Regions from separate parts of the Streptomyces sp. NPDC004266 genome, predicted to be linked through region 3. Evidence: riboswitches for the same ligand, from Rfam matches in the RefSeq annotation. Region 3 holds a riboswitch; each other region holds the start of a gene.
The links. Region 3 has a riboswitch for S-adenosylmethionine ahead of ACFYUZ_RS02860 (aminotransferase class V-fold PLP-dependent enzyme). Riboswitches for the same ligand answer to the same signal wherever they lie in the genome.

Region 1: it holds a riboswitch for S-adenosylmethionine, as region 3 does, so the genes downstream of both, ACFYUZ_RS21055 (IclR family transcriptional regulator) here and ACFYUZ_RS02860 (aminotransferase class V-fold PLP-dependent enzyme) in region 3, are expected to answer to the same signal.
Region 2: it holds a riboswitch for S-adenosylmethionine, as region 3 does, so the genes downstream of both, thrC (threonine synthase) here and ACFYUZ_RS02860 (aminotransferase class V-fold PLP-dependent enzyme) in region 3, are expected to answer to the same signal.

What each region holds. Positions count from the first base shown of each region.
Region 1 is NZ_JBIAMM010000008.1:235,139-245,373, reverse strand. Features, by position in the region: gene ACFYUZ_RS21085 (class I adenylate-forming enzyme family protein) at 1-1,451, shown strand, start outside; gene ACFYUZ_RS21080 (metal ABC transporter solute-binding protein, Zn/Mn family) at 1,502-2,311, opposite strand; gene ACFYUZ_RS21075 (metal ABC transporter permease) at 2,260-3,138, opposite strand; gene ACFYUZ_RS21070 (metal ABC transporter ATP-binding protein) at 3,135-3,770, opposite strand; gene ACFYUZ_RS21065 (hypothetical protein) at 3,878-4,117, shown strand; gene ACFYUZ_RS21060 (VOC family protein) at 4,174-4,542, shown strand; gene ACFYUZ_RS21055 (IclR family transcriptional regulator) at 4,662-5,384, opposite strand; SAM riboswitch class I at 5,570-5,711, opposite strand; gene ACFYUZ_RS21050 (NAD(P)/FAD-dependent oxidoreductase) at 5,777-6,808, opposite strand; gene ACFYUZ_RS21045 (isoprenylcysteine carboxyl methyltransferase family protein) at 6,805-7,341, opposite strand; gene ACFYUZ_RS21040 (type III polyketide synthase) at 7,355-8,437, opposite strand; gene ACFYUZ_RS21035 (UbiA family prenyltransferase) at 8,516-9,451, shown strand; gene ACFYUZ_RS21030 (hypothetical protein) at 9,509-10,003, opposite strand; gene ACFYUZ_RS21025 (molybdopterin oxidoreductase family protein) at 10,000-10,235, opposite strand, start outside.
Region 2 is NZ_JBIAMM010000003.1:491,639-501,873, reverse strand. Features, by position in the region: gene ACFYUZ_RS10335 (immune inhibitor A domain-containing protein) at 1-2,165, opposite strand, end outside; gene ACFYUZ_RS10330 (NAD(P)-dependent oxidoreductase) at 2,294-3,175, opposite strand; gene ACFYUZ_RS10325 (winged helix-turn-helix transcriptional regulator) at 3,275-3,634, shown strand; gene ACFYUZ_RS10320 (trehalose-6-phosphate synthase) at 3,675-5,027, opposite strand; gene ACFYUZ_RS10315 (glucosyl-3-phosphoglycerate synthase) at 5,114-6,055, opposite strand; SAM riboswitch class I at 6,205-6,353, shown strand; gene thrC (threonine synthase) at 6,347-7,654, shown strand; gene ACFYUZ_RS10305 (MoaD/ThiS family protein) at 7,669-7,947, shown strand; gene ACFYUZ_RS10300 (cold-shock protein) at 8,348-8,551, shown strand; gene groL (chaperonin GroEL) at 8,900-10,235, shown strand, end outside.
Region 3 is NZ_JBIAMM010000001.1:633,712-643,946, forward strand. Features, by position in the region: gene ctaD (cytochrome c oxidase subunit I) at 1-181, shown strand, start outside; gene ACFYUZ_RS02820 (cytochrome c oxidase subunit 4) at 178-576, shown strand; gene ACFYUZ_RS02825 (Ig-like domain-containing protein) at 699-1,952, shown strand; gene ACFYUZ_RS02830 (hypothetical protein) at 1,970-2,371, opposite strand; gene ACFYUZ_RS02835 (heme-copper oxidase subunit III) at 2,574-3,194, shown strand; gene ACFYUZ_RS02840 (c-type cytochrome) at 3,269-4,078, shown strand; gene ACFYUZ_RS02845 (Rieske 2Fe-2S domain-containing protein) at 4,075-5,127, shown strand; gene ACFYUZ_RS02850 (cytochrome bc complex cytochrome b subunit) at 5,124-6,749, shown strand; gene trpD (anthranilate phosphoribosyltransferase) at 6,878-7,942, shown strand; SAM riboswitch class IV at 8,030-8,146, shown strand; gene ACFYUZ_RS02860 (aminotransferase class V-fold PLP-dependent enzyme) at 8,356-9,753, shown strand; gene ACFYUZ_RS02865 (Lrp/AsnC family transcriptional regulator) at 9,825-10,106, opposite strand; gene ACFYUZ_RS02870 (rhomboid family intramembrane serine protease) at 10,103-10,235, opposite strand, start outside.

The DNA.
Region 1 (10,235 bases), on a different contig from region 3:
GGCTCGGCGTCGGCCCCGGCGACGTCGTCGCCGTCCAGCTTCCCAACCACCGAAACGCCGTCATCGCCGACCTGGCCGTCGCCGCCCTCGGGGCCGTGGCCCTCCCCTTCCCGGTGGGGCGCGGGGCGGTGGAGGCCGAGTGCCTGCTGCGCCGCGCGGAGGCCGTCGCCGTCGTCGCCGCCACCGAACACCGCGGCCAGACCCACGCCGCCGGCCTCGCCGCGCTCCGGCCCGCCCTGCCGGCCCTCCGGCACGTGGTCTCCGCCGGACCGGGCGCCGCACCCGAAGGAACGATTCCTCTCCGAGGGCTCCTGCGCACCGACCCCGCCCGCTTCGTCGCGGCCCGGCCCGACCCCGACAGAGCGGCCCGCATCCTCGTCTCCTCCGGCTCCGAGGCGGAGCCGAAGATGATCGCCTACTCCCACAACGCCCTGGCCGGCGGGCGGGGCAACTTCCTCGCCTCCCTCATCCCCGACGACACCCCGCCCCGGTGCCTCTTCCTCGTCCCGCTCGGCTCCGCCTTCGGCTCGAACGGCACGGCCGTCACCCTCGCCCGACACGGCGGATCCCTCGTCCTGATCGACCACTTCACCCCCGAGGCCGCGCTCGCGGCGATGCGGGAACACACGCCCACCCACGTCCTCGGCGTCCCCACCATGATCCGGATGATGCTGGAACACCTGGAGCGAACGGGCGGGCACGTGCCCGCCCCCACCGCGCTCGTCCTCGGGGGCGCCCCGCTCGACGAAGCCACCGCGTCCGCCGCCGCGGACGCGTTCGGATGCTCCGTCGTCAACCTGTACGGATCGGCCGACGGCGTCAACTGCCACACCGGCCTGGACCACAAGGTCCCGCCGACCGACCGCTCCGGGACCGTCGTGGGACGGCCCGACCCGCGCGTCGCCGAGATCCGCGTCGCCGACCCCGAGAGCCACGAACCGCTGCCCGACGGACACATCGGCGAGATCGTCTCGCGCGGCCCCATGACCCCGCTCCGCTACGTCGCCTCCCCGGACCTCGACGCCCGCTACCGCACCCCCGAGGGCTGGGTCCGCACCGGCGACCTCGGCTACCTCGACGAGGACGGCGTCCTGCACGTCGTCGGACGCCTCAAGGACGTCGTCATACGCGGCGGCGCCAACATCAGCCCGGCCGAGGTGGAACGCGAACTGACCGGCCACCCCGCGGTCCGGGACGTCGTCTGCGTCGGCGTCCCCGACCCGCTGATGGGGGAGCGGCTGGTGGCCTGCGTGGTGCCCAGGGGCGTGGAGCGCCCGACCCCGGACGGCCTCGGCACGTACCTCACCGCCCGTGGCGTGGACCGGCACAAGCACCCGGAGCACGTGCTGGTCCTGGACGCGCTGCCGCTCACCGCCGCGGGCAAGCCGGACCGGGCCGCGCTCAGACGCCGGGCCGTGGACGGGCGGTCCACCGTACCGGCGCAGGCATGACAGGAGGGGAGGGCCGCGCCGACGCGCGACCCTCCCCTCACCGCATGCGGTCAGGATCCGCTCATCGCCTTCTTCAGCTCGGCGGCCGCGCCCCGGTACACGGCGAGCAGGTCCAGGTCCTCGCCCGGGTAGTTCACGATCTCCACCTGCTCGGCGCCGGTGTCGGGCAGGACGGTTCCCGCCGACATGTGGGCGTTGTCGAGGACGAAAGCGGGCTTCTTCGCGGAGAGCGCGGCCAGTTGGGCCGGGGTGACGGGCTCGGGGCCGTACGTCCCCACCGTCGTCGCGCCGGCGAGCCCCGCGGCCCACCCGGTGAAGACCTGGGCGGCGACGGACGGGCTCCTCCCGCCCGGCCACGCGGCCCTGAGCTCGCCGTTCAGCTCGGCGACCTCACCGTCGAGGCGCTCCTTGAACCGTGCGGCGGCCTCCTCCGTACCGAACAGCCCGCCCAGGCGCGTGACTTCGGCGCCCGCCTTCGCCGGGTCGTTGTCGAGGTTCACCTCCACCAGCTTCGCCTTCGACCCGGCGGCCTCCTTGATCTTCGCGGCGTACGGCTCGAACGGCGCGTACAGCACGAAGTCGGCCTTCGCGACGGCGGCCAGGTCCGAGGGCTTCGGGTCGTAGTCGGGGGCGTGGTGGACCGACCGCGGCACGATCACCGTGACGTCCTCGGCCCCGGCGGCCTTGGCGAAGGCCCCCTCCCAGGTGGTCGTGACCACCACCACCGGCTTGTGCCCCGCGGCCTTGTGCCCCTCCGGGCCCGAGGCGTCCTCGCTCCCGCATCCGGTGAGGAGCGGAACCGCCGCGGTCAGTGCGACGAGGGAAGCGATGTGGGGGGTACGGACGCGGGTGCGCGCCATGAGCTGTTTCTCCGTTCGGGGACGAGGTGCGCGGCGAGGACGACGGCCCCCGCCGTGAGGACGAGGACCGGGCCCGGAGGCCAGTCCAGCCAGAGGGCCAGCAGGAAGCCGGTGAGGTTGACGGCGAGGCCGATGCCGACCGCCCAGAGGGTCATCGACCACAGCGAGCGGCCGAGCCGCCGCGCGGCGAGCGCGGGCAGCAGGGTGAGCGCGTCGACGAGCAGGGCACCGGTCAGTCTGATCGTGCCGGCGACCGCGACCGCGACGAGCACGAGGAGGGCGGTGGTGAGGAGGCGGACCGGTACGCCCGAACACTCGGCGAGCTCACGGTCGTACAGGAGGAGGGCCACGTCCCTGCGCCTCCACCGGAACAGGACCGGGACGACCACGGCGAGCGCGGCGAGGACGACGAGGTCGGCGGTGCCGACCGACAGGATCGAGCCCCACAGGAGCGCGAAGGCGCCCGAGGCGTCGACCCCGGAGACGGCGAGGACGAGCAGCGCGGCCGCGACGGCCAGGCTCATCAACAGGCCCATGGCGCCGGACAGTCCGCCGGGCGTACGGGCCAGCGGGGCGACCCCCGCTCCGGAGAGGGCGCACGCCACCAGCGCGCACAGCATCGGATCCAGTCCGGTCAGAAGGCCGACCGCGATGCCGAGCAGGGCCACGTGCATCATCGCGAAGCGCACCGGCATGATGTCGAGGCCCACGATGATCACGCCGATCACCGGCAGCCCGACGGCTGCCAGGAGCAGGGCGACACCGGCCCGCCGGACGGGCACGAGCTGGAGCACGGCCCCGAGGTCGGCCGTCGCGAGAGCAGTCACCGGACCTCCCTGAGCCGGCCGGCGGCCATCTCCAGGACCCGGTCGCACCGCTCGGCGAGCGCCCGGTCATGGGTCACCACGACGAGCGTCACCGGCAGCGCGGTCAGCACGTCGGCGGCCTCCTCCTGCCCGGCGAAGTCGAGGGCGGCGGTCGGCTCGTCGGCGAGGAGCACCCGCGCACCGGCCGCGACGCAGCCGACGGCCCGTGCCAGGTACATGCGCTGCAACTGCCCACCGGACAGCGTGTCCACGGGCCGGCCGGTCAGCGCCCCGACGCCCAGCCGCTCGGCGCCCCCGGCCGCCTCCGCCGGCGCGCCGCTGCTCGCCAGGAGCTCGTCCCCGCGCAGGGGGAACCTCCCGGCGGCCGGCTTCTGCGGGATCCACGCACAGGACCGCCGCCGCCACGCCCACTCGGCCGCCGTGCGGGCGGACCGCCCGCCGACCTCGACGGTGCCGCCGACCTGCCGGTGCAGCCCGAGGACCGCGCGCAGCAGCGTCGTCTTCCCGGACCCGTTCGTCCCCGTCAGCGCCACCCGCTCGCCGGCGGCGATCTCCAGATCGACCCCGGCGACCGCCTCGGTACGGCCGTGCCGGCACGCGACACCCCGCATCCGTATGTCCAGTCCGCCCATCCCGTGCCCTTCAGCGCCGCCGTACCGCCGTGCTCGTGCGGTGGAGGAGTCGGACGGACGGAGCGCCGGGTTCCCGGAAACAGGCGGGAACCGCGGAGGGCGGCCTGGTGAGGAACGCCCGCGTCGTCGGCGACGGCGACCCCGTCACCGCCGGCGGCAGCACCTCCGGCCTCGAACTCGCGCTCTGGCCGGTCCGCCGCGAACCGGGCGCGGACGCGGCGACGAACCCGGAGGAGACGCCGGAGCACGAGGCCCGGGGCACCGTCCGGAACTCACGCCCGGGCCGCTGGGGCAGGTCCGGCCGCGCCCCCCGAGCCGGAGCGGCACGGTTTCCTCCCCGCCGATGAGTTCTCCGTCCCCGAACGGTCCACCCGGTGACACGACCGTTCACGACAGGAGTGCCATGTCCACCATCCAGCCGGTGATCCTCACTGCCGACCCGGACGTCCTGCTCGGCTTCTACACGAAACTGTTCGGCGCGGAGGAGGTCTCCCGGATCCCGGAGGAAGGCCCGCTCTTCTACCTCGGCCTGCGCATCGGAGACACCGACCTCGGGCTGGTGGCCACGGCGGACCCGGGGGACCGGGAGGCGCCGCGGATCCTGCTCAGCATCGGCGTCGACGACGTCGACGAGACGCTCGGCCGGGTGGCGGCGCTGGGAGGCTCGGTCGGCGGCGGCGCCAACGACATGCCGTGGGGACAGCGCGTCGCCCACATCAAGGACCCCGACGGCAACCCGGTGAACCTCACCCAGCCGATCCCCGCCCGGTGACGCCGTAGCCCGCCGCTCGTAACGCCCGGCCACCGTGCCGGGCGCGGAGGGCCGCTGTCGACCCGTACACCCCTCACCGCCTCTGCGACCGCCCCGGCCTCCTGCCGACGGCACCGCGGTCAGGAGTGGCGCATGGCGTCGGTGAGGCGGTCGGCCGCGTCGACGGCGGCCTTCGCGAGCCGGGCGCCGGGGTGACGGGTGAGGCGTTGGATCGGGCCGGTGACCGTGAGGGCGGCCACGACGCGATGGGCCGGGTCGCGCACCGGCGCCGAGACGGAGGCCATTCCCGGTTCGCGTTCACCGATCGACTGGGCCCAGCCCCGGCGCCGTACGCCGCCGAGGGCGGTGGCCGTGAAGCGCGCCCCCTGCAGACCGTGGTAGTAGCGTTCGGGGTCCTCCCAGGCGAGCAGGACCTGGGCGGCGGAGCCCACCTTCATGGGGAGTGCGGAGCCCACGGGCACGATGTCGCGCAGGCCGGCGGCCCGTTCGGCGGCGGCGACGCAGACGCGCACCTCACCCTGGCGGCGGTAGAGCTGTGTGCTCTCCCCGGTGGTGTCCCGGAGCGAGGTGAGGACCGGGCCGGCCGCGACCAGCAGGCAGTCCTCGCCCGCGACGGCCGAGAGCTCGGCGAGCCGGGGGCCGAGCACGAAGCGGCCCTGCAGGTCCCTGGCGACCATGCGGTGGTGTTCGAGCGCGGTGGCGAGCCGGTGGGCCGTGGGCCGTGCCAGGCCGGTGGCGGCGACCAGCTCGGCCAGAGTGGCCGGGCCCGCCGCCAGCGCGCCGAGGATCACGGTGGCCTTGTCGAGGACACCGACACCACTGGAAACATCGGATGCGTTCACGAAAAGGGGTACTCCAGTCTCGTCCGCGAGCCGTGGTTCGCGGAGGCCTCGCCCGGGGAGGGCAGGGGTGATCAGCGGGAAAGGGCCGAAGCGGTCGGCCGATGCACCGCGGTCACGAGACGGGTACGGGGGAAGCCCGGCGTGGGCAGAGCCTGGGCGAAGGGCAGCACAGAGAGCACCGTGTCTCCTCATCTTTTCCCGCGCCACGTTGGCGCGGGCCGGAGTTGGCACTGATCCCGACGGCACGGCGCGAACAGGGAACGCCGAGTCGACCGGGGAGTTGCCGGGGCTTCGTAGGGCCGGTCCCTCCACCCCTCTGGATGATTCGGGAGGAACCATACAAGACTCCCGGGGCGACCTGCCAACGGCTTTCCGGCCACGGGGGACGACGGTCAGGCGAGCAGGTTCACGGCGCCCCGGAAAAGGCCGGGGAACCGGGCAGCCGCCGGAGTGATCAGGGGGGCCAGCGGCGGCTGGTTCCGGACCCAGAGCAGGGACCCCGTCAGGAGGCGGTAGCTGCGGGACAAGCGGCACCAGGCCCGTTCGTACTCCTGCGGGCGGCCCTCGCGGAGGCAGCGTACGAGGGCGTCCGCCGCCGTCAGGGCCAGGGTGAGGCCCTCGCCGGTCAGCGCGTCGACGTACCCGGCGGCGTCGCCGACGAACAGCACCCGGCCGGCCACCCGCGAACGGGCCTGCTGGCGGAGCGGCCCGGCGCCCCTGACCGGTGTCCTGTCGGCGCTGCGCAGCCGGGCGGCCAGGTGGGGGAAACGCAGCAGCTGCTCGTCGAAGGGGAGTTGGCGTGAGGTGAGGACGGCGACGCCGACCTGTCGCGGTCCGAGCGGAGTGACGTACGCCTCGCAGTCGGCGGACCAGTGCACCTCGACCAGATCGGTCCACGGCTCGACGGCGTAGTGGCGCCGCAGTCCGTACCGGGGCGTGTGTCGCCGGGTGGCGGCCGGCCGTACGGTCAGGCCGAGCGCGCGCCGGGTCGGGGAGTGCAGCCCGTCGGCCGCCACGAGATAGCGGGCGGTGATCCCGTCGGCGGTCACGTACGCGTCGGACTGGGTCACCCGGCGGATGCGGTGCGGGACGACCGGAACGCCGAGCCGGGCGGCCCGGGCGGCGAGCGCCTCGTGCAGCACGGTCCGGCGTACGCCGAGACCGGCCCCGGCGCGGAACCGGGCCTCGGCGCTTCGGTCGCCGACGGCGTCGACGTAGCGGATGCCCCGGAGGCGGGGGCCGGGCACCTGTACGCCGAGGGCGCTCAGGGCGCGCACCGCCGAGGGCATCAACCCCTCTCCGCAGGCCTTGTCGATCGGCCCCGGCCGCGGCTCGGCGACCATGACGTCGAGGCCTCGTCGCGCTCCGTGGATCGCGGTGGCCAGTCCCGCCGGCCCGCCGCCGACGACGAGGAGGTCGATCACGACGCGGCACCGGGGGAGGAGAGGGCGTGCGAAGGCGCCAGCGCGGTGTTCTCGCAGCGGATGCGGACGGCGAGCAGCGCCGCGTTCAGGAGCGAGAAGCCCAGGGCGGTCAGCCAGGCGGTGTGCACCAGCGGCAGGGCCGCGCCCTCGACGACGACCGCGACGTAGTTGGGATGCCGGAAGCGGCGGTAGGGGCCGGAGGCGACGAGCGGGAGACCGGGGACGATCAGCACCCGGGTGTGCCAGCGGGGCCCGAGCGTGCCGATGCACCACCATCGCAGGGCCTGGGCGGCCAGCGTGAGGGCGAGCGCGGGCCAGGCGAGCAGCGGCAGGAAGGGCCGGTCGGCCGCCCGGGGCTCGACGAGGCAGCCGAGGAGGAGCGCCGCGTGCAGGACGACCATGACCGGGTAGTGCCCGGCGCCGTGCTCGAGGGCGCCCCGGGCCCGGCTCCAGGTGCCGTTGCGTCGCGCCACGGCGAGTTCCGCGAAGCGCTCGGCGACGACCAGCAGGACCGATACGGTGTACAGCGTCACGGTCACTCCGGCCTCACCAGGCCAGGAGGACGAGTTCGGACGAGAAGCCGGGTCCGAAGGCGAGCATCAGGCCCACCGTCCCGGGCGGCGGCCGGTCGGTCCGGGTGTCCTCCAGGATCTGCAGGACCGACGCGGAGGACAGGTTGCCGTGGGCGGCCAGGGCGCGGCGGCTCGCCGCGAGGGCCGAGTCCGGCAGACCGAGCCCTTCGGCGAGCGCGTCCAGGATCTTCGGGCCGCCGGGGTGACAGATCCATGCCCCCACGTCACCGGGCTTGAGGTCGTGCGCGGCGAGGAAGGACTCGACCTCCTCGGTCACGTGCAGCCTGACCAGTTCGGGGAGTTCGGGCCCGAGGACCATGCGGAAGCCCCAGTCGCCGACGTCCCAGCCCAACAGGTGCCCGGTCCCGGGGTACAGGCGGCTGCGTACCGCCACGACGCTCGGCACGGAGGACCCGGAGGGGGGCGACGCCGTACGGGAGGACGCGGGGGAGCGGTCACCGCCGACGGCCACGAGCGCGGCGGCCCCGTCCCCGAACAGACCGCTCGCCACCAGGTTCGCCGGCGACGTGTCGGCGCGCTGCAAGGTGAGCGAGCAGAGCTCGGTGGAGAGGAGGAGCGCGGTGCCCTCCGGCCGGCCGTCGAGGAAGTCGTGGACGCGCGCCAGACCGGCGGCGCCCGCGGCGCATCCGAGCCCGAACAGGGGCGTGCGCCTGACGTCGGGCCGCAGGCCGATCCGTGCCGCGAGGCGGGCCTCCAGGGAGGGCGTCGCGATGCCGGTCACGGTCGTCGAGACGACCAGGTCGACGTCCTCCGGGCGCACGCCGGCGCCGTGGAGAGCCCGTTCGACGGCTTCGGCGCCCAGCGCGGTGGCCAGTTCGACGAAGAGACGGTTGGTCTCGCCGAAAGCGCCGAGGTCGCGGTAGCGGTCGAGGGGCAGAGCGAGATGACGGCTCTTCACGCCGACGGCCGCGTGCAACCGGCGCACGACGTCCCTGTCGGATCCGGGCGGCAGGCCGGAGACGAGGTCTTCGGTGATCTCGTGCTGCATGTAGCGGTGCGGCGGGAAGGCCGTGCTCACCGCGAGGACGCGGGTCATTGCTCCAACATAGGGACGGTGAGGCGTCGACACCCTCAACCCGGAGGTCATGGGCGCGCCGTCGCCTAGCGTGGTGCGGTGCGCCCCACCACGGACGAAGGAAGCCGCCCCACCACGGACGAGGGAACCCACCGCCTCGCCGTCCCGGCTGTTCCGGGCCGGAGGGAACTTCCGGTCGTCGTAGGCCTGCTGAAGGCGAGTCACCCGGTGCCGGCGGCGGCGGTGACACTCCTCGCGGCGCTGCTGGCCGCTGCCTCCGGGCTGGACTTCGGCCCGGGGGCCGGGGCGGTGGCCGCGGTCGCCGCGGGCCAGCTGTCGATCGGATGGTGCAACGACCGGCTGGACCTGCGGCGCGACCGGGCCGCCGGACGCCGTGACAAGCCACTGGCCACGGGGGCCGCGCGGCCGGGGACGGTGGGCACGGCGGCCTGTCTGGCCCTGCTGGTCTGCGTCCCGCTCTCACTCGGCCGCGGGCTCCCGGCCGGCGCGGTGCACCTCGGCTGCGTCGCCGCCGGCTGGACGTACAACCTGTGGCTCAAGCGGACGGTCCTCTCCTGGCTGCCGTACGCCGTCGCCTTCGGACTGCTGCCCGCGTTCCTGACGCTGGCTCTCCCCGGCCGCCCGTGGCCACCCCTGTGGCTGACCGCCGCGGCGGCGCTCCTGGGGACCGGCGCCCACTTCGCCAACGTCCTGCCGGACATCGACGACGACCTCGCGGCCGGGGTGCGCGGACTCCCGCAGAGAACGGGCCGGCGCGGGTCCGTGGCGTCGGCCGCGGTCCTGGCCCTCGCCTCCTGCGTGATGCTGACGGCGGGCCCGACGGGCCGGGTGTCCCCGGCCGGGGCGGGCCTGCTCGGCGTGACCCTCGCGCTCTGCGTGGTGGCGGTGGCCGGACCGCCCGCTCCGATGCGCGGACGCGTGCCCTTCGTCGCGGTCCTGGCCATGGCCGGCCTCGACGCCGCGCTCCTGGTACTGGCCGGAAGCGCGCCGCCCGCCGGCCGGCCCTGGCCGTGACCGACGACGGCCGCCACGCCCGGTGGACGCGGACGGCCGGAGTCCCGCGAGCTCGGCTCAGAGACCGGTGAGGATCTGCGGCGAGACCACCTTGATCATGGTGTTGGTCCAGCGCATCTGCCGCAGTGTCCGCGGGTGGCAGTCGGAGGCCAGGGTCAGGAGCCGGTCCTCCTTCGCCGCCTGGGCGTACTGGGCGAGCATCTCCCAGTACAGGGAGTTCCCGGCCGCCGCCAGGTGGAGGGAGCGCAGGTCACGCAGGAGGAGAAGACCGGGCTCCGGCCGGTGCCCCGGCCACCCGGCGGCCTTCTCCCGCACCCGGGAGAGCGGTCCCTCGTCGGCCTCCTCCTCCGCGCCGCCCCGCAGGTCGAGCCCGTAGGCCCGGGCCGCGTCCGCGATGCGGCCGGCGTGCTCGTCGGACCAGCGGGCGAGATCGGTGGCGACGTGGTGGACCTCGTGCTCCGCGCGGTGGCGGTCCGCGACGGCCGCGAGCTCCCGCTCCAGGCGGCGCTCGCCGCGGTGGAGCGCCCGCAGGGTGAGGGCGATGCCGTTCATGGCCGTTCCTCCGTCGCGTAGGCCCGCGGCCCTCCACGGGTGGCCGGGACGCCGTCCGGCGCGGACGGGGCGGAGGCGGTGGTGGTCGGGGCGGGAGCCGGCGTGCCGTCACCGCGTGCGACGCGTTCGACGCGGGCCGCCGCCGTCTTGAACAGGGGCTGCTTGGAGGCAGGGTCCCAGTCGGTGATCGTCGTCTCGTTGGCGGCCCGGCCCTCCGCCGGCGAGGCGGGGC
Region 2 (10,235 bases), on a different contig from region 3:
TCGAAGACCGGGACGCCCGGGACGGAGGGGGCGCAGGCCGCCAGCGTCTGGACGGTCTTGTTGCCGCCCTTGCCCACCAGGACCTCCTTGTGGAGGCAGGTGGCGTCCGTGGCCTCCAGGCCGAAGGTCGCGTCGAAGGGCTGGCGCCGGTTGGTGGGCGCGGTCCCGTCGGCGTACGTGAAGGGCGCCGGGCGGGCGTCGACGGCCATGGCCGAGCCGCCGCCGGGGTGGTTGCTGACGTTGTTGTCGTCGAAGGACCGGTCGACGTACCAGACGAGCATGCCGTTCTGGAACTTGAACCACTCGACCCAGTCCGGGGCGGTGATGCCCTTGCTGAACTGGTACGGGCCCTCGGCGAGGAGGGCGTCGGCGCCGACGTACTCGCGGTTCTCCACGAGGTAGTACCGCGGGGAGGTGGCCGTCTCGGTGCCGGTCGAGATCTTCCAGCGGCCCTGCGTGGTCCAGCCGCCCACGCCCTGCTCGACGTCGTCCGACGCCAGGGTCGTCCCGCCTGAGGTCAGCGCGATGTCGTCCAGGAACGCGCCGGCGAAGTGCACGCCGCCGTCGCTCTGGTGGCGGAAGCGGAAGAGGGACGGCTTGCCGGCGGAGTCGTACGTGAAGCGCAGCGTCGTCCACCTGCCGCCGGAGGAGCCGGTGACGGGGTCGCCCGCGCGGGCCCAGGTCGCGCCGCCGTCGAGGGAGTACTCGGCGAAGAGGTAGTCGAAGTCGGCCTCGATCTCGTACCAGGCGCTCGCTTTGACCGTGACGCGCGGCGCGGCCGGCACGGAGCGGGTGAGGGACTGGTTGAGGCCGTCGGCGGAGCCGGTCCACCAGGCGTGCGTGCCCGAGGCGGGCGTGGCGTAGGTGGTGCTGCTCGTCTTGTCCGGGAGCGCGATGCGGACGGCCTGCTCCTTGCCGGCGACCTGGAGCGCGGCCGGGTTCAGGGTGTACGTGCCGGTGGCGCCGAGCGGTGCGTCGGCGTGGTCCAGCCAGCCGAGGAACAGCTTCTCCTCGGCGCCCATGAGGCCCGGGTGGGTGCCGATGCCCTCGTCGGCGGCGGCGCCGTGGCCGAGCCAGGAGCCGGAGCTCATGAGGGTCCAGAAGGCGGTGGAGTTCTCGCCGCCGTCGGTGTCGTAGTAGTCCGGCAGGCCGAGGTCGTGGCCGAACTCGTGGCAGAAGACGCCGAGTCCGCCGTTCTCGCCCTCGGTGGTGTAGTCGCCGAGCCAGTACTTGGACTGGCCGATGCGGGCGCCGCCGGCCTTGTTCTGGGCGCCGGAGACGTCGGGGCCGGTGAGGCCGTAGTCGTCGCCGTTGACGTACCAGCGGTGGGACCAGATGGCGTCCTCGCCCTGCGCGCCGCCGCCGGCGTCCTCGCCCATGCCGGCGTGCACGGCCTGGAAGTGGTCGATGTAGCCGTCGGGCTCGTCGAAGTCGCCGTCGTGGTCCCAGTCGTTGCGGTCCCAGACGTCGAACCGGGCGAGGTACGCGTCGATCTCGGCGGGCGACTTGCCGGCCGCGAGCTGCGCGTTCCACCAGGCGTCGCCGGTGTCCTGGATGAAGGCCCAGGAGCCGCCGGTGTCCTCGACGGAGTTGTCGCCGTAGGTGGAGGCGTTGCCGGGGACCCTGACCCAGTCCTCGACGGTGTTGGTCACCGAGTACCGGCCGCTGGACAGGCCCTCGTAGAAGGTCTTCATGGACTCGCCGGAACCGTTGAAGAGTTCCTCGTAGTGGGCCTTGGAGAAGTCCGCGGTCCAGGCGTTGGAGTTGTCGGTGCTGCGGTCCGGCCGGGGTATCCGGTTGTGCAGCGGGCCGGGGACGGTGCCGAGCTTGCCGGAGCCCTGGTCGCCGAACTCGGAGAGGATCGTGAAGATCCTCTCCTGGCGGGTGGCGGTGGTGCTCTCGGTCTCGGTGAACTTGCCGGGTGCGACCTCGACGACGCCCTTGGCGTTCGCCTTGGCCTTGCCCTTGGCGATCAGGTCGATCGCCTGCTCGCGCAGCTGGGTGCGCTGCTTCGTGAGGGGCCCGGGACGGTTGTCGGGCCGGTGCGCGTTCGCGCCCGCCGGTGCGGCGTCCCGGGCCTCCTGCGCGGCGGCGGGGGTGAGCCCCGCGGCGAGGAGTGCGGTGAGCGCCGACCCGAGGGTCATGCTCACGACAATCTTCTTCACGTGTTCTGCGATCCTTCCGCTTGCCTCATGCGCCTCATGCGCCTCATGGGGAGAAACGGATCGCCTGGGGGAACGATCGCCGCGAGTGTGCCACGGGAGGCCCCTCCAGGAGGAGGGGTCGTCACCGATTACCGGAACAGAAGGTCCACCACACCGGTCAGGTCCTCCTCGCCGCCGCCCATGTCGAGACGGCGGCGCATCAGCGCGAAGTACGGCCGGAGCAACTCGGTGCTCACGCCCTGCTGTTCGGCCGTGGCCAGGAAGGTCGGCGTCCCGGCCACCTGCATGGCGAGGCGGGAGACGACGTTCTCGGTGTAGTCGCCGCTCTTGAGCCCGGCGGCGGTCCCGTGGACGCCCTGGGCCATGGCGGCGAGCCAGTCGGCGAGCAGCGGGGCGAAGGCGACGGGATCGATGTCCTCCCGCCGGATCAGCGCGAAGGCGTGCGCGGCCCCGGCGAACATCCCGTACATCGCGCTGAGCAGGGCCACGTCGTGCAGGGCGGCGAAGCCGGGGTCCTCGCCGACGTACTCGGTCCCGACCGGGACGGCCAGGGTCTCCCGGTGCAGCTCGAACAGCTCCCGCGAGCCGCTGTAGAAGACGTACCCCCCGGCCCCCGGGACGCCCACCATCGGCGGTACGGCCATGATCCCGCCGTCCAGGTGGCGGGCGCCCCGCTCCGCGGCCCACGCGGCGCGGGCCCGGGCCCGCGCGGGCGTCGTGGTGGTCAGGTCGACCAGGTCCTTGCCGTCCAGGTCGACACCGTCCAGGGCGGCGCCCACGGAGTCGTCGTCGAGGAGGCAGACCACGACGAGGTCGCTCGCCGCGACGGCCGCGGCCGGGCTGTCCGCGACCTTCGCGCCCTCGGCGGCGAGCGCCTCGGCGCGGGCCGGGGTGCGGTTCCAGACGGTGAGCGGATGCCCGGCGGCGAGCCAGGCGCGGGCCAGGGCGGTACCCATCGAGCCGAGGCCGAGGAGGGTGACGGGGGACTTCACTGCACTGTTCTGCGTCATGCCCGAAAGGCTGCGCCGACGCCTCCGGCCCGCTCAAGTACCCACTTGGAAGTGGGTGGTTACCCTGAGGTGAGCGAACAGGTCGGAGGGACGGGGCTGATGGCGACACTGAACCGGCCGGGCGCGCCCGACGGGCACGTCTGCGGCATCGACACCGCGATGGAGGTGATCGGCGGCAAGTGGAAGGTGCTCATCCTCTGGGCGCTCCACGAACAGCCCCACCGCCGCTTCGGGGAGCTGCGCCGGCTGGTCCCGGGCATCACCGAGAAGGTCCTCGCCTCCCACCTGCGCGAGCTGGAGGCGGACGGCGTCGTCGACCGCGTCTCCCACGACGAGGTCCCGCCCCGCGTCGAGTACGCCCTGACCGAGTCCGGCATCCGCCTCAACGAGGCCCTGGAGCCGCTGGCGGCGTGGGGCAGGGAGCGGGCCGGGGCCACCGTGGGAGCCGCCGGCCCCTGAGCGCCTCGGCAGCCGCCGGCCCCCGAGCGCCTCGGGAACCCTAGCCCCCGAGCGCCTCCAGCTGGTCCAGGAACCAGCGCTGCGGGGGCTGGGAGGTGGCCGTGGCCGCCAGGCGTTTCGTGCGGTCCGCGCGCTCGGACGGAGGCATCGAGAGGGCCGCGTGCAGGGCCTCGGCGGTCTCCGTCACGTCGAAGGGGTTCACCGTGAGCGCGTCCTCGCGGAGCTCCTCGTAGGCGCCCGCCTCGCGGGACAGGACCAGGGCGCAGCCCGCCTCCGAGACGACCGGTATCTCCTTGGCGACCAGGTTCATGCCGTCGCGCACCGGGTTCACCAGGGCCACGTCCGCCAGGCGGTAGGCGGCCAGGGAGCGGGTGAAGTCGTCCTTCACCGAGACCAGCACCGGCTGCCAGTCCGCCGTGCCGAACTCGGTGTTGATCTCCTCCGCCAGCTCCTTCACCGCCGCCGTGTACGAGCGGTAGGAGTCGAGGTCCTGGCGGGAGGGGTAGGCCGAGGCCAGGTGGACCACCCGCTCGCGCCACTCCGGGTGGACGGTGAGGAGCTCCCGGTAGGCCAGCAGGCCGCGCAGGATGTTCTTCGACAGTTCCGTGCGGTCGACCCGGACGATGCTCCTGCGGTCGCCGATCTCCGCGCGGAGCCCCGCGAGGCGCTCGTCCACCTCCGGACGGTGCGCGAGGGCCCGCAGCTCCTCGCCGTCGACGCCCAGGGGGTGCGCCGCCACCCGCGTGCGTCCGAGGTCGCCCGCGCAGTCCTCGAACGCCGACGCCCAGGCCCTGGTGTGGAAGCCCAGCCGGTCCGCGCCGAGCATGCCCCGGAGGAGCTCCTCGCGGATGTCGGTCGGGAGCATCCCGAGGTACTGCGGGGACGCCCACGGCGTGTGCGTGAAGTGCGCGATGCGCAGGTCGGGGCGGAGCTCGCGGAGCTGACCCGGGACGAGGGCCAGGTGGTAGTCCTGCACCAGGACCGCCGCGCCCTCCGCGGCCTCCGCCGCGAGCGCCTCGGCGAAGGCGCGGTTGTAGGCGCGGTACGACTCCCAGCGGCGGCGGAACTCCGCGTCGAAGACCGGCTCGCGCGGGATGTCGTACAGGTGGTGGTGGAGGAACCACAGCACCGAGTTCGCGATGCCGTTGTACGCGTCGGCGTACACCCCCGGGTCGATGTCCAGCATCCGCACGCCCGGCTCGCCGGTCCCGCGCCGGACCGCCTCCCGGTCGCCCTCGCCGAGGGCCGCACAGACCCAGAGACTGTCACGGGAGCCGATGGCGCTCAGGCCCGAGACCAGGCCGCCGCCGCCCCTCCGGGCGTCGAGCGAGCCGTCCTCGCCGAGCACGTACGAGACGGGGCCCCGGTTGGATGCGACGAGCACAGTAGCCATGTGGCGAACCTAGCCCGTCCCGTAAACGCTCAAACGTACGTATACGAGACAGGCTGATCCGGCCACGCTCGGTCGCCGCGGGCCCGTCACGCCACGCGGCGCCGCGCGTACTCCGTGATCTCGGCCATCGGCGGGCGCTCCTCCGTGTCCACCGCGTACGTCCGCGGCTCGAAGCCCTGCCGGCCCCGCTCGAACTGCGTCAGCCGCGGCCGCACCAGGTGCCCCCGCGAGAGCCGCAGCTGCGCCGTCCGGTAGATCGCCGCCGCCATCCGGCCCAGCGCCTGCCCGTCCTGGTGCCGGTGCTTGCGCACCCCCACGTCCACCTGTGCGAGCGCGTCCAGGCCCACCGTGTGCAGGGCGTCCACGAGCAGCCCCAGCTCCACTCCGTAACCGACCGGGAAGGGCAGCCGTTCCAGCAGCGAGCGCCGCGCCGCGTACTCGCCGCCCAGCGGCTGCACGAAGCCCGCCAGCCGCGGCCAGTGGAGGTTGAGCAGCGGGCGGGCCACCAGCTCCGTGACCCGGCCGCCCTGACCTGGGGTGTCGCCGAACGGGCGGTCGTACATCGCCTTGACGAAGTCGACGTCCGGGTCGGTGAGCAGCGGGCCCACGATCCCCGTCACGAAGTCCGCCGAGAAGTCCCGCAGATCCGCGTCCACGAAGCACACGACGTCCCCGCTGGTCACCATCAGTGACCGCCACAGGACCTCGCCCTTGCCGGGCACGGCCGGTATCCGGGGGAGTATCGAGTCCCGCGCGACCACCCGCGCGCCGGCGGCCGCGGCCACCTCCGCCGTGCGGTCCGTGGAGCCCGAGTCGATCACCACCAGCTCGTCGACGAGCGGCACCGCCTCCGTCATCAGCTCGCGGCGGATCACGGCGACGATGTCCCCGACCGTCGCCTCCTCGTTCAGCGCCGGCAGGACGACGCTGACCTTCGTGTTCCGCTTGGCGGCGAGGATCCGCTCCAGCGGCCGGTCCGCCACGGACCAGGACCGCCGGCCCAGCCAGCGCTCCACCTCTTCCAGCACGTGATCTCCATCTCGCGGTTCGGACGGCCGGTTCAAGCGTCCGGGCCTTCGGTTACAGTCTTGAACAACGCGGATGCCCGATGCACGTCGGGGTGCCGACCGCGTCGGAGCGCAGGAACGAAAGTCCACCGCGCTTCACAATCGAATACCGCTCATCCAGAGGGGCAGAGGGAAACGGCCCGTTGAAGCCCCGGCAACCCTCCAGTCGGTCATTACTCGTCCTCCAGCGAGGTCCCCGGCTAGGGAAGGTGCCAAATCCGTCTCATGGCGAAAAATTCGCCAATGGGAAAGATGAGGAGAAAGGGCCTCGCCTCCATGGCTGTACAGACCGCTACCCCCACCACCGTCGACCTCGGTCCCGCGTCCGGGCTCTCCTGTCGCGAATGCGGTGAGCACTTCCCGCTCGGCCCGATCTTCGCCTGCGAGCTCTGTTTCGGACCGCTCGAGGTCGCGTACGACCTTCCCACCGGCGACCCCGAGGCGCTGCGCAAGCAGATCGAGGCCGGCCCCGCCAACATCTGGCGCTACGCCCCGCTGCTGCCCGTCCCCGCCGACGTCGCCGAGAAGCCGAACCTGAACCCCGGCTGGACCAAGCTCGTCCAGGCCGACAACCTGGCCCGCGAGATCGGCGTCGCCCCCGGCAGGCTCTTCGTCAAGGACGACTCCGGCAACCCGACCCACTCCTTCAAGGACCGGGTCGTCGCCCAGGCCCTCGAAGCCGCCCGCGCCTTCGGCTTCACCACCCTCTCCTGCTCCTCCACCGGCAACCTGGCCGGCGCCGTCGGCGCCGCCGCCGCCCGCGCCGGCTTCCGCTCCTGCGTGTTCATCCCGCACGACCTGGAGCAGGGCAAGGTCGTCATGGCCGGTGTCTACGGCGGTGACCTGGTCGCCATCGAGGGCAACTACGACGACGTCAACCGCTTCTGCTCGGAGCTCATCGGCGACCCGCTCGGCGAGGGCTGGGGCTTCGTGAACGTCAACCTCCGCCCGTACTACGGCGAGGGCTCCAAGACGCTCGCGTACGAGATCTGCGAGCAGCTCGGCTGGGTCATCCCCGACCAGCTCGTCATCCCGATCGCCTCCGGCTCCCAGCTCACGAAGATCGACAAGGGTCTGCAGGAGCTCATCAAGCTGGGCCTCGTCGAGGACAAGCCGTACAAGATCTTCGGCGCCCAGGCCGAGGGCTGCTCCCCGGTCTCCGCCGCCTTCAAGGCCGGTCACGACGTCGTCCGGCCGCAGAAGCCGAACACCATCGCCAAGTCGCTCGCCATCGGGAACCCGGCCGACGGCCCCTACGTCCTCGACATCGCCCGCCGGACCGGCGGCGCCGTGGAGGACGTGAACGACGAGCAGGTCGTGGACGCGATCAAGCTCCTCGCCCAGACCGAGGGCGTCTTCGCGGAGACCGCCGGCGGCGTCACCGTCGGCGTCACCAGGAAGCTCGTCGAGGCGGGTCTGATCGACCCGAACCTCACCACCGTCGTCCTCAACACCGGCGACGGACTCAAGACCCTGGACGCGGTGGCCGACACCTCTCAGGCGACCGCCACCATCCGCCCGAGCCTGGACGCGTTCCGCGACGCCGGCCTGGCGCTCTGAAAGGTTACGAACACATGGCCGTGAACGTCCGCATCCCCACCATCCTCCGCACCTACACGGGCGGTCAGTCCGAGGTCCAGGCCGAGGGCGCGACCCTCGCCGAGGTCATCGCGGACCTGGAGAAGAACCACACGGGCATCGCCGCCCGCGTCCTGGACGACCAGGGCAAGCTGCGCCGCTTCGTCAACGTCTACGTGAACGACGACGACGTGCGCTTCGAGCAGGGCCTGGAGACGGCCACCCCGGCCGGCGCGGGCGTCTCGATCATCCCGGCCGTCGCCGGCGGCTGCTGAGCCGCGGTCGAGCCTTACCGGTCAGTACGAATTGCCCCTTCCGCGCGAAAAGCGGAAGGGGCAATTCTGCATGGTTGAGCGCGGTAGAGTTGGGGAAGTCCCCTCCGCTGCTCATGCCAGGCGCATATGAGAATGCGTCTCCGCCCGACTAGATGCAGCCAAAGTGTGTGCGCGTTGTGTACCTTCTGCGCGCTTTGCCGGGCCCGACTTGCCCCGTGATCCAGGGGATTCTCCCCAATTCCCCTTTCGGTCGCGCCCAGAATTCTCGGTCGAATGACCTGTTGCAGAGGGCAGTTGGGCAGATACATTCAGCCGCGGTCGACGCGTTCCGGCGCAGAGGTCTGACCCGGGTCCGCGAAGTGCGGGTCCCGCGCAAGGGCCAGTAATAGGGGAGTTAGGCATGGCTCAGGGCACCGTCAAGTGGTTCAACGCGGAGAAGGGCTACGGCTTCATCGCGGTAGACGGTGGTGCGGATGTTTTCGTCCACTACAGCGCGATCCAGATGGATGGCTACCGCAGCCTCGAAGAGGGCCAGCGGGTCGAGTTCGAGATCTCGCAGGGCCAGAAGGGTCCGCAGGCGGACATGGTCAAGCTCGCCGTCTGAGCGCGGCGCGATCGGCCGACGACGCAACGCCGTCGAGGGGTCCGCATCCCTGAGGGGATGCGGACCCCTCGCGCGTTCCCGCCCCCGCCCCGCTCCCGCCCGCCCGGGCCCTCCTTGATCGACGTCCCGGTCGACCTCCCGAAACGCGAGAGTCGCTTGCACTCTCATAGGGCGAGTGCTAATCATTGGCGTTAGCACTCGGAAGGTGAGAGTGCTACGAGGATCGGGCAGACGAGGTCGCCGGCCGGGTGGGGCAAGGAACCACGCGGAGTCGCGGAGGCCGTCCGTCGCGGGCGTCGGCGCGGTCCTGGAGCGTTATCCACCCCATGTCCGGGAGGACCACTTCACATGGCCAAGATCATCGCGTTCGACGAGGAGGCCCGGCGCGGTCTCGAGCGCGGCATGAACCAGCTCGCTGACGCCGTCAAGGTCACCCTCGGCCCCAAGGGCCGCAACGTCGTCCTCGAGAAGAAGTGGGGCGCCCCCACGATCACCAACGATGGTGTCTCCATCGCCAAGGAGATCGAGCTCGAGGACCCGTACGAGAAGATCGGCGCCGAGCTGGTCAAGGAAGTCGCCAAGAAGACGGACGACGTCGCCGGCGACGGTACGACCACCGCCACCGTCCTCGCCCAGGCGCTCGTCCGCGAGGGCCTCCGCAACGTGGCCGCCGGTGCCAACCCGATGGCCCTCAAGCGCGGCATCGAGAAGGCCGTCGAGGCCGTCTCCGGCGCCCTGCTCGAGCAGGCGAAGGATGTCGAGACCAAGGAGCAGATCGCTTCCACGGCCTCCATCTCCGCCGCCGACACCCAGATCGGCGAGCTCATCGCCGAGGCGATGGACAAGGTCGGCAAGGAAGGCGTCATCACCGTCGAGGAGTCCCAGACCTTCGGTCTGGAGCTGGAGCTCACCGAGGGCATGCGCTTCGACAAGGGCTACATCTCGGCGTACTTCGCCACCGACATGGAGCGCATGGAGGCGTCGCTCGACGACCCGTACCTCCTGATCGTCAACTCCAAGATCTCCTCCGTGAAGGACCTCCTCCCGCTCCTGGAGAAGGTCATGCAGTCGGGCAAGCCGCTGCTGATCATCGCCGAGGACGTCGAGGGCGAGGCCCTGTCGACCCTGGTCGTCAACAAGATCCGTGGCACCTTCAAGTCCGTCGCCGTCAAGGCCCCGGGCTTCGGCGACCGCCGCAAGGCCATGCTGAACGACATCGCCATCCTCACGGGCGGCACGGTCATCTCCGAGGAGGTCGGCCTCAAGCTCGAGAACGCGGGCCTGGACCTGCTGGGCCGCGCCCGCAAGGTCGTCATCACCAAGGACGAGACCACCATCGTCGACGGTGCCGGTGACAGCGACCAGGTCGCCGGTCGCGTGAACCAGATCCGCGCCGAGATCGAGAACTCCGACTCGGACTACGACCGCGAGAAGCTCCAGGAGCGCCTCGCGAAGCTGGCCGGCGGCGTGGCCGTCATCAAGGCCGGTGCCGCGACCGAGGTCGAGCTCAAGGAGCGCAAGCACCGCATCGAGGACGCCGTTCGCAACGCGAAGGCGGCCGTCGAGGAGGGCATCGTCGCCGGCGGTGGCGTGGCCCTGCTCCAGGCGTCGAACGTCTTCGAGAAGCTCGAGGCCGACCTGGCGGGCGACGAGGCCACCGGTGCCAACATCGTCAAGCTGGCCC
Region 3 (10,235 bases):
TTCGCTCGAGTGGGCGACCTCCTGCCCGCCCCCGCGGCACAACTTCCTCACCCTGCCGCGGATCCGTTCGGAATCCCCGGCGTTCGACCTGCACCACCCTGAGATCGCCGCTCTCGACCAGCTCGAGAACAAGCCGCACGAGGCCGCGGCCCTCTCGGGCAGCAAGGAGGCCGGCAAGTGAAGATCCAGGGCAAGATGTTCATCTGGCTGAGCGTCTTCATCCTTGCCATGGCGATCCTCTACGGCGTCTGGTCCAAGGAGCCGGTCGGTACGACGGCGCTCTTCCTGGCCTTCGGCCTGGCCATCATGATCGGCTACTACCTGGCCTTCACGGCCAAGCGTGTCGACGCGATGGCGCAGGACGACAAGGAGGCCGACGTCGCGGACGAGGCCGGTGAGGTGGGCTTCTTCGCCCCCCACAGCTGGCAGCCGCTCTCGCTGGCCGTCGGTGGTGCGCTCGCCTTCCTCGCCATCGCGATGGGGTGGTGGATCCTGTACTTCTCCGCCCCGCTGATCCTCGTCGGCCTGTTCGGCTGGGTCTTCGAGTTCTACCGCGGCGAGAACCAGAACCAGTAGCGATACCCCGCTCCGCACCGGAGCACACCGAGGGGCCCGGACACTTCGTCACCGAAGCGTCCGGGCCCCTCTTTTGCAGTACTCGGCGCGCCGGTCGCGAGGAACGTATCTAGCGTGAAGTCATGAACGACACGCCGCGCATTCGGACTGTTCTGAGCTGCACCCTTCTGGCCGTCACCGTCACCGCGGGCGCCTCCGCGTGCTCGGGATCCGACGGTCACCCGCTGTCGGAGAAGGCCTACGACGCGGCGGACCAGCTCACGGTCAGCGCACCCGCCGACGGCGCCAAGGCGGACCCCGACAAGCCCCTGGAGATCACCGCCAAGGGCGGCGAGGGCCGGATCACCGACGTCACGGCCACCGACGCCTCGGGGCACCACCTCGCCGGCGAACTCACCGCGGACGGACAGCGCTGGCGCTCCACGGCGGCCCTGGCGGCCGGCGCCCGCTACACGGTGCAGGTGACCACCGAGGACGAGGACGGCGCTCCAGGAGCCCGCACGTTCACTTTCGAGACGGCTCCGGCCAAACGGGCCCTGACCGTGACCTTCGGGCCGGAGGCGGGCACGTACGGCGTCGGGCAGCCCATCACGGCGGAGCTCAGCCTCCCCGTCAAGGACCGGTCGGCCCGCGCGGTCGTCGAGCGGGCCCTCAAGGTCCGCTCCACGCCCGCCGTCGAGGGCGCCTGGTACTGGGTGGACGACAAGAAACTGCACTTCCGCCCGAAGGAGTACTGGCCGGCCGGGGCGCAGGTCTCGGTCACCGGGAACCTGGACGGCCTCAAGGTCGGCGACAAGCTCTACGGCGGCGCGTCCAAGCCGCTGAAGCTCACCATCGGCGACCGAATCGAGGCGGTCGCGGACGCCGGCGCGCACCAGATGACCGTGACGCGCAACGGAGAAGTGATCAACACCATGCCGGTGACCACCGGCAAACCGGGTTTCTCCACCCGCAACGGGATCAAAGTGGTGCTCGGCAAGGAGTACTTCGTCCAGATGCGGAGCACCACCGTCGGCATCGCGGAGGGCAGCTCCGACTCGTACGACCTGCCCGTGTACTACGCCACCCGGGTCACCTGGAGCGGCGAGTACGTGCACGCCGCGCCCTGGTCCGTCGGCTCCCAGGGCGTCGAGAACGTCAGCCACGGCTGTGTCGGCATGTCGACGGAGAACGCCGCCTGGTTCTTCAAGACCGTCCGCCCCGGCGACGTCGTCCGCGTCGTCAACAGCCTCGGCGACACGATGGACACCTTCGGCAACGGCTTCGGCGACTGGAACATGGAGTGGGACAAGTGGCGCCAGGGCAGCGCCCTGGTGGAGGCCGCCGGAAACCCGGTGGCCTCCACGGAGAAGGCCCGGCTCAGGCCCTCGATCTGAACCGGGGCCCGGCCGGCTCAGGCGTCGATCGACAGGCGCGAGCGCAGCAGGGCCGCCAGGGACGCCGCGAACTCGACCGGTTCCACCGGAAGGGTGACCGCGGCGTCCGCGCGGCTCCAGGTGGCCAGCCAGGCGTCCTGAGGGCGGCCGATCAGCAGCAGCACCGGCGGGCAGCGGAAGACCTCGTCCTTGATCTGCCGGCAGACCCCCATGCCTCCGGCGGGCACCGCCTCGCCGTCGAGCACGCACACGTCGATCCCGCCCTCGTCCAGGCGCTTCAGCACCGCGGGCAGCGTCGCGCACTCCACGAACTCGACCGGGGGAACGTCGGTCGCGGGCCTGCGTCCGGCCGCGAGCCGCACCTGCGCGCGGGTGTTCGCGTCGTCGCTGTAGACCAGGACCGTGGCACTCGACTGCATCGTTCCTCCGTGGGGAAGTCCGTGGGAAGGTCGTCGATCGATGCGCCGGATGCTACTCCGGTCCACACCCCGTCAACACCCGTTCAACACCTGTTCGAACGGTGCTCGGGGGCCCCGGCGCTGGGCCGTTCGGGCTGGACACACCCCTCTGACACTCCGAACGGCACCCCCCGGAGTGAGGGCGGGATAAGCGACCGACATAATGTCGGTCGTGGCGACAGTAACGACAGTAGAAACAGGGCACGCGCACCCCTCGGTCAATCGACCGAACCTCACCAGCGTCGGAACCATCATCTGGTTGAGCTCCGAGCTGATGTTCTTCGCGGCCCTCTTCGCGATGTACTTCACCCTTCGATCGGTGATGGGCCCCGAGTTCTGGGCGGAAAAGGCCTCGGCCTTGAACTTCCCGTTCTCGGCCACCAACACCACGATCCTGGTGCTCTCCTCCCTCACCTGCCAGCTCGGCGTCTTCGCCGCGGAGCGGGGCGATGTGAAGAAGCTCCGGACGTGGTTCATCATCACGTTCGTGATGGGTGCGATCTTCATCGGCGGCCAGGTCTTCGAGTACACCGAGCTGGTCAAGAAGGACGGCCTCTCGCTGTCCTCGGACCCGTACGGCACGGTGTTCTACCTGACCACCGGCTTCCACGGCCTGCACGTGACGGGCGGTCTCATCGCCTTCCTGCTGGTCCTCGGCCGGACGTACGCCGCCAGGAGGTTCACTCACGAGCAGGCAACCGCCGCCATCGTCGTGTCCTACTACTGGCACTTCGTCGATGTCGTCTGGATCGGCCTCTTCGCCACGATCTACATGATCAAGTAATCGGCTCCGCCCCCGCGGCGGACCGAGACATCCAGCAAGCATCGACGCAGAAGATCCTGACACCGGGGTAATCCGTGAAAAAGCTCTCCGCACGACGACGCCATCCGCTGGCGGCGGTCGTCGTCCTACTTCTCGCGCTGGCGGCCACTGGGGGGCTGTACGCCGCGTTCGCGCCCGCGGGCACGGCGAAGGCCGATGAAACCGCCCAGTCCCTCGCCATCGAGGAGGGCAAGAAGCTCTACTCCGTCGGCTGCGCCAGCTGCCACGGAACCGGCGGTCAGGGCACCTCTGACGGCCCGTCCCTGGTCGGCGTGGGTTCGGCGGCCGTGGACTTCCAGGTCGGCACGGGCCGCATGCCGGCCCAGCAGCCGGGCGCCCAGGTTCCGAGGAAGAAGGTCATCTACTCGCAGGCTGAGATCGATCAGCTCGCGGCGTACGTCGCCTCCCTCGGCGCCGGCCCGATCAAGCCGACCGAGGGCCAGTACAGCCCTGACGGTGCCGACATCGCCAAGGGTGGCGAGCTGTTCCGCACCAACTGTGCCCAGTGCCACAACTTCACCGGCGAGGGTGGCGCGCTGACCTACGGCAAGTACGCCCCCAGCCTCGAGGGCGTGGACCCGAAGCACCTCTACGAGGCCATGCAGACCGGCCCGCAGAACATGCCCTCCTTCCCCGACACGACGATGCCGGAGAAGGAGAAGAAGGACATCATCGCGTACGTCCAGGCCGTCAACAGCGACTCCTCCGAGAGCCCGGGCGGTCTCAAGCTCGGTGGCCTCGGCCCCGTCAGCGAGGGCCTGTTCGCCTGGGTCTTCGGCCTGGGCGCGCTGATCGCAGTTGCCATCTGGGTCGCGGCCCACACCGCTAAGGCCAAGAAGTCATGAGTAGCCAAGAGATTCCAGAAGAGACCCTGCCGGCAGGGCAGGACACCGCGCACGGCGCGGTGACGGTCGCCGACGACCCGTTCGCCGACCCGGGCCTTCCGCCCCACAAGCCCCGCATCCAGGACATCGACGAGCGGGCCGCCCGCCGGTCCGAGCGTGCGGTCGCCTTCATGTTCACGCTGTCGATGCTGGCCACCGTCGGCTTCATCGCCTCGTACGTGATCTTCCCGGTCGACAAGATCGTGTACATCTGGCCCTTCGGTCACGTGTCCGCGCTCAACTTCGCCCTGGGTCTGACCCTCGGTGCCGCCCTCTTCTTCATCGGCGCGGGCGCGGTCCACTGGGCCCGCACCCTGATGTCCGACGTCGAGGTCGCCGACGAGCGTCACCCGATGGCGGCGTCGCCCGAGGTCAAGGCGAAGGTCATGGCGGACTTCGCGGCCGGTGCCGCGGAGTCGGGCATGGGCCGCCGCAAGCTCATTCGCAACACGATGTTCGGCGCGCTGTCGCTCGTACCGCTCTCCGGCATCGTCCTGCTGCGTGACATGGGCCCGCTGCCCGAGAAGAAGCTCCGGACCACCATGTGGACCAAGGGGCTCCAGCTCATCAACATGAACACGCACGAGCCCCTGCGTCCCGAGGACGTCGCGGTCGGCTCGCTGACCTTCGCGATGCCCGAGGGCCTCTCGGAGCACGACGAGCACTTCCAGACCGAGATCGCCAAGGCCGCCCTGATGATCGTCCGGATCCAGCCGGAGGACATCAAGGACAAGCGCGAGCTCGAGTGGTCGCACCAGGGCATCGTCGCGTTCTCGAAGATCTGCACCCACGTCGGCTGCCCGATCTCCCTGTACGAGCAGCAGACGCACCACGTGCTCTGCCCGTGCCACCAGTCCACCTTCGACCTCTCCGACGGCGCCCGCGTCATCTTCGGCCCGGCCGGTCACCCCCTCCCGCAGCTGCGGATCGGCGTGAACGACAAGGGCTTCCTCGAGGCGCTCGGCGACTTCGACGAGCCCGTCGGCCCGGCATTCTGGGAGCGCGGATGAGCACCGTGACCAACACGCAGAAGAAGGCGCCCGCCGGCGAGCGGGTCGCGGACTGGGCCGACGGTCGCCTGGGGATCTACACGCTGGCCAAGGCCAACATGCGGAAGATCTTCCCGGACCACTGGTCCTTCATGCTGGGCGAGGTCTGCCTCTACAGCTTCCTCATCATCATCCTGACGGGCGTCTACCTGACGATGTTCTTCCACCCGTCGATGAACGAGGTGGAGTACGTCGGACCGTACGTCCCGCTCCAGGGACAGCTGATGTCCGAGGCGTTCAACTCGACCATGCACATCTCCTTCGAGGTGCGCGGTGGTCTGCTGATCCGGCAGATCCACCACTGGGCGGCGCTGATCTTCCTCGCCGGCATGTTCGTGCACATGATGCGCGTCTTCTTCACCGGCGCGTTCCGCAAGCCGCGTGAGATCAACTGGCTGTTCGGCTTCCTGCTGTTCTTCCTGGGCATGTTCACCGGCTTCACCGGTTACTCGCTCCCGGACGACCTGCTCTCCGGCACCGGTGTCCGCTTCATGCAGGGCGCGATCCTGTCCGTGCCGGTCCTCGGCACGTACCTGTCGATGTTCCTCTTCGGCGGCGAGTTCCCCGGCGGCGACTTCGTCGCCCGGTTCTACTCGGCGCACGTGCTGCTGCTCCCCGGCATCATGCTGGGCCTCGTGGTCGCCCACCTCATCCTGGTGTTCGTCCACAAGCACACCCAGTTCGCCGGCCCCGGCCGGACGAACAACAACGTCGTCGGCATGCCGCTGCTGCCCGTGTACATGGCGAAGGCCGGAGGCTTCTTCTTCCTGGTCTTCGGTGTCATCGCGGTCATCGCGGCGATCGCCTCGATCAACCCGATCTGGGCCATCGGCCCGTACCGCCCGGACCAGGTGTCCACCGGCGCCCAGCCCGACTGGTACATGGGCTTCGCCGAGGGTCTGATCCGTGTCATGCCGGGCTGGGAGATCAACCTGTGGGGCCACACGCTGGTCCTCGGCGTGATGATCCCGCTGGCGATCTTCCCGGCGGTCCTCGCGGCCATCGCGGTCTACCCGTTCATCGAGTCGTGGATCACCGGCGACAAGCGCGAGCACCACATCGCGCAGCGCCCGCGCAACGCTCCGACGCGCACCGCCTTCGGTGTCGCCTGGATCACCGCGTACATGATCATGCTCGTGGGTGGTGGAAACGACCTCTGGGCGACCCACTTCCACCTGTCGCTGAACTCGATCACCTGGTTCGTGCGGATCTTCTTCTTCGTCGGCCCGGTCATCGCGTTCGTCGCCACCAAGCGGATCTGCCTCGGCCTCCAGCGCCGCGACAAGGACAAGGTGCTGCACGGCCGCGAGTCGGGCATCATCAAGCGCCTGCCGCACGGTGAGTTCGTCGAGGTCCACGAGCCGCTCAGCCAGGGCGAGCTGCACCGCCTCACGGCGCACGAGCAGTACGAGGCCGCCGAGCTTCCGCCGGCCGTCGACGAGAACGGCGTGGAGCGCAAGATCGGCGCCATGGAGAAGCTCCGGGTCAAGCTCAACAAGGGCTACTACGGCGAGGACAGCCAGATCGCCAAGCCCACGGTCGAGGAGTACAAGGAGATCCAGAGCGGCCACGGCCACCACTGATCACCTGAACACCTGACCTGAAGGTCGCCACGGCAAGAGCCCCGTCCATTCGATGGACGGGGCTCTTTGCCGTCCCCGGAGGTCGATAGGGTGGGACCGTATCCGTCACGTGATCACCTGGAGCTGCCATGAGCGCTGCGAACCCCGCTGGAGGACCTACGTCGGCGGGCCGCTCCTGGCCCGTCCTACTGAACGGTCTGCTCGACGGCAAGGACCTCTCCGCCGACGACACCGCCTGGGCGATGGACCTGATCATGAGCGGCGAGGCGACCGACGCCCAGATCGCCGGATTCATGGTGGCGCTGCGGGCCAAGGGCGAGACCGTCCAGGAGATCACCGGCCTCGTCCGCACCATGTACGCGCACGCCAACACGATCGAGGTGCCCGGCCCCGCCGTCGACATCGTCGGCACCGGCGGCGACGGCGCCAAGACCGTCAACATCTCCACGATGGCCTCCATCGTCGTCGCCGGCACGGGCACGAAGGTCGTCAAGCACGGCAACCGCGCCGCCTCCTCCGCCTCCGGCTCCTCCGACGTCCTGGAGAAGCTCGGCATCAACCTCAACCTCACCCCCCAGCGGGTCGCCGAGGTCGCCGAGGAGGCCGGCATCACCATCTGCTTCGCCGTGAAGTTCCACCCCTCGCTGCGGCACGTCGCCGCGGCCCGCGGCCAGCTGGGCATCCGGACCACCTTCAACGTCCTGGGCCCGCTGACCAACCCCGCCAAGGTGAAGGCCCAGGCCGTCGGGGTCGCCGACCCGCGCATGGCGCCGATCGTCGCCGGCGTCCTCGCCGAGCGCGGCAACTCCGCCCTGGTCTTCCGCGGCGACGACGGCCTGGACGAGCTGACCACCACCGCCACCTCGCGGGTCTGGGTGGTCCGGGACGGCGGCGTCACCGAGGAGCGCTTCGACCCGCGGGACGTCGGCATCGAGCTCGTCCCCCTGGAGGCCCTGCGCGGCGCCGACGCCTCGTACAACGCCGACGTGGCCCGTCGGCTGCTCGCGGGGGAGACCGGGCCGGTACGGGACGCGGTGCTGCTCAACGCGGCGGCGGCGCTCACCGCCCTGGAGCCCGGCACGGGCACCCTGGCGGAGCAGCTGGGCGCGGGCATCGCGAAGGCGGCGGAGTCGATCGACTCCGGCGCGGCCCTGCGGTCCCTGGAGCGGTGGGTCGCCGCCAGCAACGCCTGAGCGCGTGTGAACGGCGCGTTGCGGCCCCGTCCCGGATGCCGGGACGGGGTTGCGGCGTCGTGATCGTCTGGCGTAGTTTCTGGAACAGGTCACGAGTGACAGCGTTTTGGCCCCGGCTTGCTGTCCGGCAACCCTCCTTCCGTGGCGGGGTGCCCCGGGTGATGACCAGGCCGTAGGCAGCGAGGTCTACGGCAAGCGCGGATCCCTCGAACACCAGGGGTCCTGGTCAGTCGAGGAGCGTTTTCCGTGAGCAAGCGAATGCGATAGGGCGAGTCCGCCCCTTCTTCACCCTCGGAACAGGGTCGCCTCCGCGTACCCGCACGTCCTCCGAGGCATCACCCGTACCCCGCCGCACCCGGCCGCGTACGGGATCCACCGAAGCCATTCCGCACCGCCCGCCGGGAGATACCGCCATGTCCGCACGCCCGAACGCCGCCGTCGCCACCGCCTCCGCCTCCGCCGAGTCCGCCGACCCCTGCTGCGCCGCCCCGCTGCCGGTCCTCGGCCGGGACGTGACCGTCCCGCTCGTCACCGGCGGCGAGGTGACCTACGCGGCGCTCGACTACGCGGCCAGCGCGCCGGCCCTCCAGCGGGTCTGGGACGACGTCGCCGCGTACGCCCCCTACTACGGCAGCGTCCACCGCGGCGCCGGCTACCTCTCCCAGCTCTCCACCGACCTCTTCGAGAACAGCCGCGCCACCGTCGCCGAGTTCCTCGACTGCCGCCCCGACGACCAGGTCGTCTTCACCCGCTCCACCACGGACTCGCTCAACCTGCTCGCCCAGGTCCTCCCGGCCGGCTGCGAGGTCTTCGTCTTCGAGACCGAGCACCACGCCTCGCTGCTGCCGTGGAGGGACGCCGGCGTCACCTACCTCGACGCGCCGCGCACCCCCGCCCAGGCCGTCGAGACCCTGGAGCGGGCCCTCGCCGACCGCGACCCGCACGGCCCCGCCCTGGTCTGCGTGACCGGCGCCTCCAACGTCACCGGCGAGCTGTGGCCGGTGAGGGAGCTGGCCGCCGCCGCGCACGCGCACGGCGCCCGGATCGTGCTCGACGCCGCCCAGCTCGCCCCCCACCACCCCGTCTCCGTGCGGGAGTTGGACGTGGACTGGGTCGCCTTCTCCGGGCACAAGCTGTACGCGCCCTTCGGCTCCGGCGTCCTCGCCGGCCGCGCCGACTGGCTGCAGGATTCCGAGCCCTACCTCGCGGGCGGTGGAGCGTCCCGCAAGGTAGCCCGTCGGGCCGACGGTGGTGTGGACGTGGAGTGGCACACCACGTCGGCCCGACATGAAGCCGGTTCGCCGAACGTCATCGGCGTCTACTCGATCGCCTCCGCCTGCAAGGCGCTCACCGAGGCCGGCTTCGACTCCCTCGTCGCCCGTGAGCGGCACCTGATCGCGAAGGTCCGCGAGGGCCTGGCCGAGATGCCCGAGGTGCGCGTGCTCTCGCTCTTCGGCGACGACGCGCCCCGCGTGGGCGTCATCTCCTTCGTCGTGGAGGGCTGGAACAGCTCCCACTTCGCCGCCGCGCTCTCCGCCGAGTACGGCATCGGCGTCCGCGACGGGCTCTTCTGCGCCCACCCGCTGGTCCGCACCCTGCTCGGCAGCGACCCGCAGGACCCGGGCGAGTGCGGCGCGCCCGAGGCGGCCCCGGGGGAGCGGTCGCTCAACGCCATCCGGGTGAGCTTCGGCGCCGGCACGCCGGACGAGCACGTGGAGCGGTTCGTCGGAGCGGTGAAGGAGCTCGTCCGGGACGGCGCGCAGTGGAAGTACCGCACCGAGGACGGCCGCTGCGTCCCCGACCGCGGCTGATCACTCACTCGTACGGGTGAAGGGGGCCTCCCGATCGGGAGGCCCCCTTCAGCCATGCCGGGCGCGCGGTGTCAGGACTCCAGGCCGATGGCGAAGGCCGCCTCCAGGTCGTGCTGGGAGTACGTCCGGAAGGCGACGTGCGTGTCCGTGGCCTCGACGCCGGGGATCTTGCTGATGCGGCCGGGGATCACGTCCGCCAGGTCGTCGTGGCGCGGCACCCGGACCATGGCGATCAGGTCGTACGTACCGGTGACCGAGAAGACCTCGCTGACGCTGTCGAGCGCGGCGATCGACTCGGCGATCTCGGGGATGCGGTCCACGCTGGTCTTGATGAGCACGATCGCGGTGATCACGGCTGGCTTTCTCCCTCGGTCGCCGCGGCTTGGGCTTTCACTCTATCCCCACCGCGGAAGCGCCCCCAGGCGTAGAGGAAGCCGACCGAGAAGCCCACGACATGGGCCAGATAGGCGACGCCGGGCCCC